Regions from separate parts of the Amedibacillus sp. YH-ame10 genome, predicted to be linked through region 2. Evidence: a T-box and tRNA genes for the amino acid it is inferred to sense, from the RefSeq annotation. Region 2 holds a T-box; the other holds one or more tRNA genes.
The links. A T-box is a leader RNA that pairs with one kind of tRNA and senses whether it is charged. The one in region 2 lies ahead of ileS (isoleucine--tRNA ligase), so its partner is inferred to be a tRNA-Ile.
Positions count from the first base shown of each region.

Region 1: it encodes a tRNA-Ile, which carries the amino acid that the T-box ahead of ileS (isoleucine--tRNA ligase) is inferred to sense. The anticodon was not compared.

Region 1 is NZ_JBSPFA010000001.1:57,059-61,481, reverse strand. It holds gene ACWG42_RS00325 (V-type ATP synthase subunit B) at 1-880, shown strand, start outside; gene ACWG42_RS00320 (V-type ATP synthase subunit D) at 883-1,518, shown strand; tRNA gene ACWG42_RS00315 (tRNA-Arg) at 1,671-1,747, shown strand; tRNA gene ACWG42_RS00310 (tRNA-Pro) at 1,775-1,851, shown strand; tRNA gene ACWG42_RS00305 (tRNA-Met) at 1,876-1,952, shown strand; tRNA gene ACWG42_RS00300 (tRNA-Ile) at 1,967-2,043, shown strand; tRNA gene ACWG42_RS00295 (tRNA-Ser) at 2,059-2,149, shown strand; tRNA gene ACWG42_RS00290 (tRNA-Met) at 2,179-2,255, shown strand; tRNA gene ACWG42_RS00285 (tRNA-Phe) at 2,259-2,334, shown strand; gene ACWG42_RS00280 (hypothetical protein) at 2,785-3,045, shown strand; gene ACWG42_RS00275 (hypothetical protein) at 3,168-3,497, shown strand; gene ACWG42_RS00270 (hypothetical protein) at 3,911-4,069, shown strand; gene ACWG42_RS00265 (hypothetical protein) at 4,308-4,423, shown strand, end outside.
Region 2 is NZ_JBSPFA010000012.1:23,211-27,633, forward strand. It holds gene ACWG42_RS06485 (SigB/SigF/SigG family RNA polymerase sigma factor) at 1-251, shown strand, start outside; gene ACWG42_RS06490 (PRC-barrel domain-containing protein) at 296-538, shown strand; gene ACWG42_RS06495 (cell division protein SepF) at 668-1,069, shown strand; gene ACWG42_RS06500 (YlmH family RNA-binding protein) at 1,056-1,823, shown strand; gene ACWG42_RS06505 (DivIVA domain-containing protein) at 1,838-2,302, shown strand; T-box leader at 2,299-2,510, shown strand; gene ileS (isoleucine--tRNA ligase) at 2,546-4,423, shown strand, end outside.

The sequences.
Region 1 (4,423 bases), on a different contig from region 2:
AAATGACGTTGCGGATTACTTCAAGCGTTCTTTTGAAGAAGCAGGTGTTATGGAAAAGGTTGTGATGTTTGTAAATCTTTCCAATGACCCAATTATCGAACGTACATTAACACCACGTTGTGCACTTACTGCAGCAGAATATCTAGCATATGAACATGATATGCACGTATTGGTTATTTTAACCGATATTACTTCCTATTGTGAGGCTCTTCGTGAGTTCTCTAGTAGTAAGGGAGAGATTCCAGGACGTAAAGGATATCCAGGATATTTGTACTCTGACTTGGCTTCTTTGTACGAAAGAGCAGGAATTATTAAGAGTGCACAGGGTTCTGTTACACAGATTCCTATCTTAACGATGCCCAATGATGATATTACACATCCAATTCCTGACTTAACTGGATATATTACAGAAGGACAGATTGTATTGGATCGTAATTTAAATCAAATGGGGGTGTATCCTCCAGTTGGTATTCTTCCTTCCTTATCACGTTTGATGAAAGATGGAATTGGGGAAGGGTATACAAGAAAAGATCACAACGATGTATCCAACCAGTTGTTTGCGGCTTATGCGAAAGTACAAGACGCAAGAAGTTTAGCTTCTGTTATTGGGGAAGATGAATTAAGTGATATTGATAAGAAATACATGTCTTTTGGTTCTTTATTTGAACAACATTACCTAAATCAAGGTATGGATGTGAATAGAAGTATTGAAGAGACATTGGATTTAGGATGGAACTTATTATCAGTACTACCAAAGGGTGAGTTGGACCGTGTGGATGATGAAGTGTTGAATATTTACTATGATCATGAAAAAGCAGTCGAACGCTTTCAATTAAAAACAGGACCAATTATCAAAGAATTATCCCTAGAAGGTAAATAAGTATGGCTAACAAACAAGTGTTTCCTACAAAGGGGAATTTGATTGCGACAAAGAAGTCCAATGATTTAGCCCGTATGGGATATGAGTTGATGGATCGTAAGCGCAACATCTTAACACGCGAAATGATGAGCTTATTAGATGATGTCAAATTACTTCGTGATGAAATAACACATACTTATGAAAGAGCGTATTATGCCTTACAACAGGCAAATATGTCCTTAGGAGTAGTAAGTGACTTGGTAGAGGCTGTTCCTATTGATACAGGGGTTCATATTAGCTATCGTAGTGTTATGGGAGTAGAAATACCAAAACTTCATTATGATAAACCAGAACTAAAACTAACGTATGGTTTAGAACATGCAAATTCAAAGCTTGACTATGCGTATCGTTGTTTTTACAAGGTAAAGGAAATGACAATTATTTTGGCTGAAGTAGAGAATAGTGTGTATCGTTTGGCAAATGCTATACGAAAAGCACAGAAACGTGCAAATGCCTTAAAGAATATCGTAATTCCTGATTTTGAACACAACATTAAATTTATTACTGATGCATTAGAAGAAAAAGAGAGAGAAGAATTCTCACGTCAGAAGGTTATTAAGACAAATAAAGACCGACAGACAGCACAGGAACGCAGGTAGCGTTCCTGTCTCTTTGACTCTTTTTAGGGCAGAAATAAAGCAAAAACAAGAAGATTAAAGTTATTTAAAAAAAATAGAAAAAAAGGCTTGCATAAGATACAATTATTTGGTATTATATTAAGGCACTGATGAAACGTGCAACGCATGTAAATGCGCCCATAGCTCAACTGGATAGAGCGTTTGACTACGGATCAAAAGGTTGCGGGTTCGATTCCTACTGGGCGCGCCATATTATAGTTTCATGGAAATAATAAATCGGGATGTAGCACAGCTTGGTAGTGCACTTGATTTGGGATCAAGGGGTCGCAGGTTCAAATCCTGTCATCCCGACCATTATTATTTAAAAAATTTACATTCGGCTGGGTAGCTTAGTTGGCTAGAGCATCCGGTTCATACCCGGAAGGTCGCGAGTTCGAGTCTCGCCCCCGCCACCAATTTTGCGCAAGTTGGACCCTTAGCTCAGTTGGTTAGAGCATCCGGCTCATAACCGGTGGGTCGTAGGTTCGAGTCCTACAGGGTCCACCATTTATGAATCAATATGGAGGAATACCCAAGTGGTTGAAGGGTCCGGTCTTGAAAACCGGTAGGTCGGGAAACTGGCGCCTGGGTTCGAATCCCAGTTCCTCCGCCATTCTTTAAAAAATCGAATTTCTCAAACATCGCGGGGTAGAGCAGTCTGGTAGCTCGTCGGGCTCATAACCCGGAGGTCGTTGGTTCAAATCCTTCCCCCGCAACCAAATGGTTCCATAGCTCAGTTGGTAGAGCAAAGGACTGAAAATCCTTGTGTCCCTGGTTCAATTCCTGGTGGAACCACCATTTACAAAACAACCTGTCAAATGACAGGTTTTTTTCTGTCCTTTGCGTAATGTGGGGAAAGGATGAGAATCCAAGGATGCTCTACAAGCGTGGCGGAGGAATATAAAAGCATTACTCCATGAAGAAGTAATGCCTCTATGTTATTTTACTGTAACATTGAATTCAAAATCAGTGAAGTCTAAATCATAATTATCACTAGAACCACTTGCGATAACTTTGAAATCAGTTTGTTCCATTGCAAGATAAACAAAGTCTGGAAACAAGATTATCTTATCTATTGAAATCCTTATAAGTTTATTTTATATTGACTGCTGATGAGATAAAGATTATGAGGAGGAAAAAAGGATCATGTAGATTTAAGATTATCCATTTGAAGCCATATCTATAAATATATCTAATTAAATAGAGTATTTGTGTGTGTTATCATAGAGTTAAATAGGAGGGTATTATATGGTTCGAGTTTATAGGGCAGTAGCTTACTTAAAAAAGCCAAATATAAGAAAAACAGGTAGGGACTTGAGAAATGATAAAATCAATGAAGCTTTGCAGTGCATTCAAGAAAGAGGAGGAGTTATCTTGAATTGTATTCCAATAAGCGATGCTGATTTACTATTTGATTTTTTTGTAATGTATGAAGATAACAGGCGTTTTGAAGAAATCAATTCATATTTAAGAGATGTAGTTTTTGATTTTGATAAATATATTTCTTAGGATTAATATTTAGAATATGACAAGATGAAGGGAGATAGTTTTGTCTCTTTTTTAGCTTAGTGAATGTTAAAGATGTGTTATAATTATAGATATGGTGAACATATAATAATGAGGAGGAAGATATGAAAAAAGTTACTATGATTTTCTTTGTTTGTATTATAAGTCTTTTTCTAATTGGATGTGAAGGAAATCCTGGAATGAATGCTCACGATTATGCGACTGGTGAAGAGATTTTAAATATTGTGGATGATTATTTAGAAGGAAAAAAATCTGGTTCAGAAACTTCTAGGGCAATCAGTAGTTTGGTAGATGAATTTGAAGAAGAGGATAGACATATAACATCAAATGTTATAATGAGTGCTGAATTAATTGAGTCTAGTATAAGTGCAGGTGAATCTACAAGCAAAATCAAAGAAGAAAGAGATGAAATGGCTGGTTATCTTTATCGGTAATACGATGAAAAACTATGAATGAATTGAAAACTATAGAAGTAAATTTTGTGAATATGGTAGATTCTGTAAAAGATATTGCTAATATAGTTTAGTGGTTGGGAAAAGATATAGAATAATTTATGATTGAAGCACAAGTTGCGTCTAATAGTGTAGCGATTTCATAATAGCTTATGTTACAGGCTATCACTTATTATCTAGTTACTAGAAGAAAGCACAATGTGCATAACGAAACGATGGTAGTTATGTAAATAGAAATAGGGTCTAGGAATAGTTTAAAGGTAAAACAACGAGAACAGCTAGATGCTAATCTTAGTGAGATTTCAAATGCTCATAAATTGAATACGTAATTGGGAAGTTAAACTGATGGAAATGGTGAAGTAAAAGCGGGCTATGAAGATAGAGCCGCTTTTATTGTGTCTCCCCTGAATAAAGCATTAGGGGAACAGATTGCAAACGAAGATAGTGTAGTAAAAGGGTATGATAAATCCTTTGTAAGTATCAATGAAAAGATCGTTAAAATGAAAGCAGAAGCAATTTTAAGCCACAACTACCTGCATAAAAGAAAGCTTTAATCGAATCAACTGATGCACAGATGAAAGCTGGTAAACTACAGATAGAATCAAGTGATATAAAAAAATAAAATAGTACTTAATAAGTTTTACAAATGTATGGTAGAAAAATTTAAAATTATCAATAATACAAAGATTAGTTTAGTTATTTAAAGATAAACAATAAAGTAAAGAAGACAAATTGATTGTAAGATTAGAAGTAGTATGCTAAAATTTGAATATAAAATCAGGAGGAAAAAGAATGATAAGATCTTATGTCAAGGCTATAATTTGTAAAAAAGATCCAACGGTTAAGCATGAATACTCAGAGATATTAGATTTAAAGATTGCAGAGGCAATTGAAAAAATTCAGATGGA
Region 2 (4,423 bases):
ATGGAGATGAATTATACTTGTTAGACCAAATCAAAGATGATAAAAACGAAATAGAAAAGCTAGGTAATATTTTATCCTTACGTAAAAGCATGAAACATCTAAAAGATAAAGAACTGGATATCTTACATAAACGTTATTACCAAGATAAAACACAAACAGAAATAGCAAGAGAACTCGGCATATCACAAGCCCAAGTATCACGGTTAGAAAAGAATGCCATCGCACAATTAAAAAGAGAAATTGAAACATAGGCACAATTTTAATTTTCTATCATATACTAAACTAGGTGAAGAACATGAAATTTTGTGAAATAGCTGGAAAAGAAGTTATCAATGTACGTAATGGAACACTTGTGGGATTTGTAAATGACTTAGGTTTCGATGAATGTAATTACGTCATTCATGCTATTTATGTACGTCCTGCACAAAGCCTAGTGAAGAAAATATTCCCATGGTTTTTTCCTTGTGAAGAAATCGAAATACCAGTAAATGAAATCGAAAATATCAATGGAGATGTGATTCTTGTTCGCTTCCATTGAGACAGATGTACAATAGTTTTCCAAATTCTTACGAAAGTTTAAGTAAAAAAGCCCAAGAATAAGCAAAAAAACTTTTTCTATAGGCTTTTTTATGCTATCATATAGGTAAGTATAATAGGAGGTATCGCTATGAGCATCACTCAGAAATTTAAAGAATTCATTGCACCAATGGATGAAGATGACGTTTTAGAAGTAGAAGAGGAAGAAGAAACACAATCTATATCACAATATGAACAACCTCGCTCAAAAGTAAGCCATTTACCAAATGATACAAAAATGGTGTTATTTGAGCCACGTTCTTTTGATGAAGCAGAAGAAATCGCACGTCGCTTAAAAGAAAATAAAGCAGCGGTTATCAATTTACATAAACTGCAAAGAGATTACGCTCAAAGAACAATCGATTTCTTAACTGGTGTTATTTTTGCACTAGATGGTAGCATTCAAAAGATTGGACATAATGTAATTCTATGTGCACCTAGAAATGTTCCAGTTCACGGGGCAATCAATTTAGATTCCAGTGAAGAAGAATAATAAAGGCATACACTTTGAACATTATCGGGGTAATGAAGAATTCGTAAAACGTATCTATGATCTATTGGATCTTACAGAAAAACGTAAACGAACCATCATTACTCCCTTTTTTTCGCCTGATCAAAGTGCGATTGTAGAGACGATTTGTGGAAACCAAATCGCAGTACGAAAAGATGGGGGTTATGCACAAGCAGAACGTAATCGATTTGCATTTTTACCATTTGAGGAAGATGTTATATTTCCTACCGTCTTACTTCAGGCGAATTACTCATCTACCTTTTCTTCCATAGGACACCGTGATGTTTTAGGAGCCTTGATGAATCTAGGGATTGAAAGAGAAAAGATAGGAGATATCCTTGTAAGTGATCGTGATATACAAATAATTTTGGATGAGGAAATTGAAAATTATATCGTTTGTAATCTAACGAAAATCAAACGAAATCATGTGCACTTTCAAAGAAGCACAAATATTATAGAACATACGCCTACGATTTTATATTCACATAAAATCGTTTCCTCTCTTCGTTTGGATGCCATTGTTTCTGCATTGACGAATGTATCACGTGCAAAAGCACAGGAATTTATCGTTTCAGGGAGAGTGAAAGTTAATCATGTTGTACTTGAACAAACGTCTTACATGTGTAATAATAATAGTGCTATTTCCATTCGTGGATATGGGCGCTATCATTTCGCAGAAGTAATCAAGAGAACCAAGAAAGAACATTACGTGATTGATGTCGGAGTGTATGAGTGAGCGAGGGTGAAAGTATGGACAAACCTACATTTGACACTATGAAGAAAGGGTATAATCGCTATCAAGTAGATGATTATATTCAATCTATGCAGTTACAATTATCCTCCCTTCAGGAGAAAATTGAAAAGGCATATCAATTACGGGATTCTTACGAACAAGAAGCAAATGATTACAAAAAATTATATGATGGGATTTGCGAGAATCTCAATGTGAAAGAAAAAGCAGCCTTCGATATGACACGTATGGCAATGAAAGAAGCAAATCTAATCGTGGAAACAGCCCATAAGAATGCGGATGTAATTGTTCGAGAATCTTTAATGATGGCACGTGAAGTATTAAGTGAGATAGCGCGTGTTGGTAAAGAGGCAAACATTTTAAAGGGGAACATGAAAGAAGATTTAGCGAAGATTTCACAGGCACTTGATGAATTTGAGACGCCACAGATTCCAGATATGGATCTACTAAAAAAAGAAAAATAAATGCGTAGAAAAAGATACGATTAAGATGAGGAATTTATAGAGAGCAGTTGTTTGGTGAAAAACTGTAAGGATTCATTTTGATTATCACTTTGGAGCAGATCATCCCAAGTACAGTAAGATGATACGATGCACTTGTCGTTATAAGTTTGAGGGCTTCATAGGAATATGAAGAACTAAGGTGGTACCGCGTTGATTATACGTCCTTAGATAGAGGGCGTTTTTTTATGTTAGGAGGAAATGAACATGGAATATAAAGACACACTATTGATGCCAAAAACAGAATTTGAAATGAGAGGGAAACTTCCAAGCAAAGAACCAGGGTTTCAAGAACGTTGGAAACAACAAGCATTATACGAAAAGATGTTAGAAAAAAGAGAAGGTTGCGAGTCTTTTGTGCTACATGATGGGCCTCCTTATGCGAATGGGGATATCCATTTAGGACATGCTCTTAATAAGATTTTAAAGGATGTCATTGTACGTAATCGATTCATGGCAGGGTATAAGGTACCTTATATTCCAGGATGGGATACACATGGCTTACCAATTGAAACAGCAATTACAAAACTAGGACATGATCGTAAGAAAATGGAATTGGCAGACTTTCGTAAATTATGTTATGACTATGCGATGGAACAAGTAGAACGTCAAAAGAAGGGATTTTTATCTCTTGGTGTCGTTGGTGATTATGATCATCCATACATTACATTGACCAAAGACTTTGAAGCAGAACAAATTAAAATCTTTGGTAAAATGGCAATGGAAGGATTGATCTATAAAGGATTAAAACCAGTCTATTGGTCTCCATCATCAGAATCTGCACTTGCAGAAGCAGAGATCGAATACCATGATATTAAAAGTCCTACAATCTTCGTAAAGTTTGCGGTAAAAGAAGGAAATGGTATATTAGATACAGATACTTCTTTTGTAATTTGGACAACAACACCTTGGACGATTCCAGCAAACTTAGCAATCTGTTTAAACAAAGACTTTACCTATGCACTTGTAGAGAGTGAAAAAGGAAAACTTATCGTTCTAAAAGAAATGGTAGATGCTTTATGGGAGAAGTTTGGTTTAACACAGAAGGATATCGTAAAAACATTCAAAGGAAGCGAACTAGAAAAAATCGTTTGTCAACATCCTTTATATGATAGAGAATCCTTAGTGATCCTAGGGGATCACGTAACAGCGGAAGCTGGTACCGGGTGTGTGCATACAGCCCCAGGTTTTGGTGCAGATGACTTCTTCATCGGTGCCAAATATGGTTTACCAGCGTATTGTAATGTGGATGAACATGGATGCATGATGAAAGATGCTGGGGAATGGTTAGAAGGGCAATATGTAGATGATGCCAATAAAACGGTTACACAGCGTTTAGATGAACTAGGAGCTTTATTGAAACTTGAGTTTATTACGCACTCTTATCCACATGATTGGAGAACAAAGAAACCAATTATTTTCCGTGCTACAACACAGTGGTTCGCATCTATTGATAAAATTAGAGAACAATTACTAACTGAAATTGCAAATGTTGATTGGATTCCAAAATGGGGTCAACAACGTATGCATAATATGATTGCGGATCGAGGAGATTGGTGTATTTCTCGTCAACGTGCTTGGGGTGTTCCAATTCCTATTTTCTATGGGGAAGATGATACTCCGATTATGGATCAAGTTGTATTTGATCATGTCGCAAAACTATTTGAAGAACATGGTTCTAACATTTGGTTTGAAAAAGAAGCCAAAGATCTTCTTCCAGAAGGGTATACAAATGCCGCTTCACCAAATGGTGTATTCTATAAAGAAAGCGATACTATGGATGTATGGTTTGATAGTGGTTCTTCTCATACAGGTGCTATGATTGCGAACAATCTAGGATATCCAGCAGACTTGTATTTTGAAGGAAGCGATCAATATCGTGGTTGGTTTAACTCTTCTTTAATTGTAGGGACTGCAGTGCATGGACATTCTCCATACAAACAGGTATTAAGCCATGGGTTTGTCATGGATGGAAAAGGCGTGAAAATGTCTAAGAGTCAATGGAATGCGGTAGCGCCAGGAGAAATCACAAAGAAATTTGGTGCGGATATTTTACGTTTATGGGCAGCAAGTGTAGATTATCAA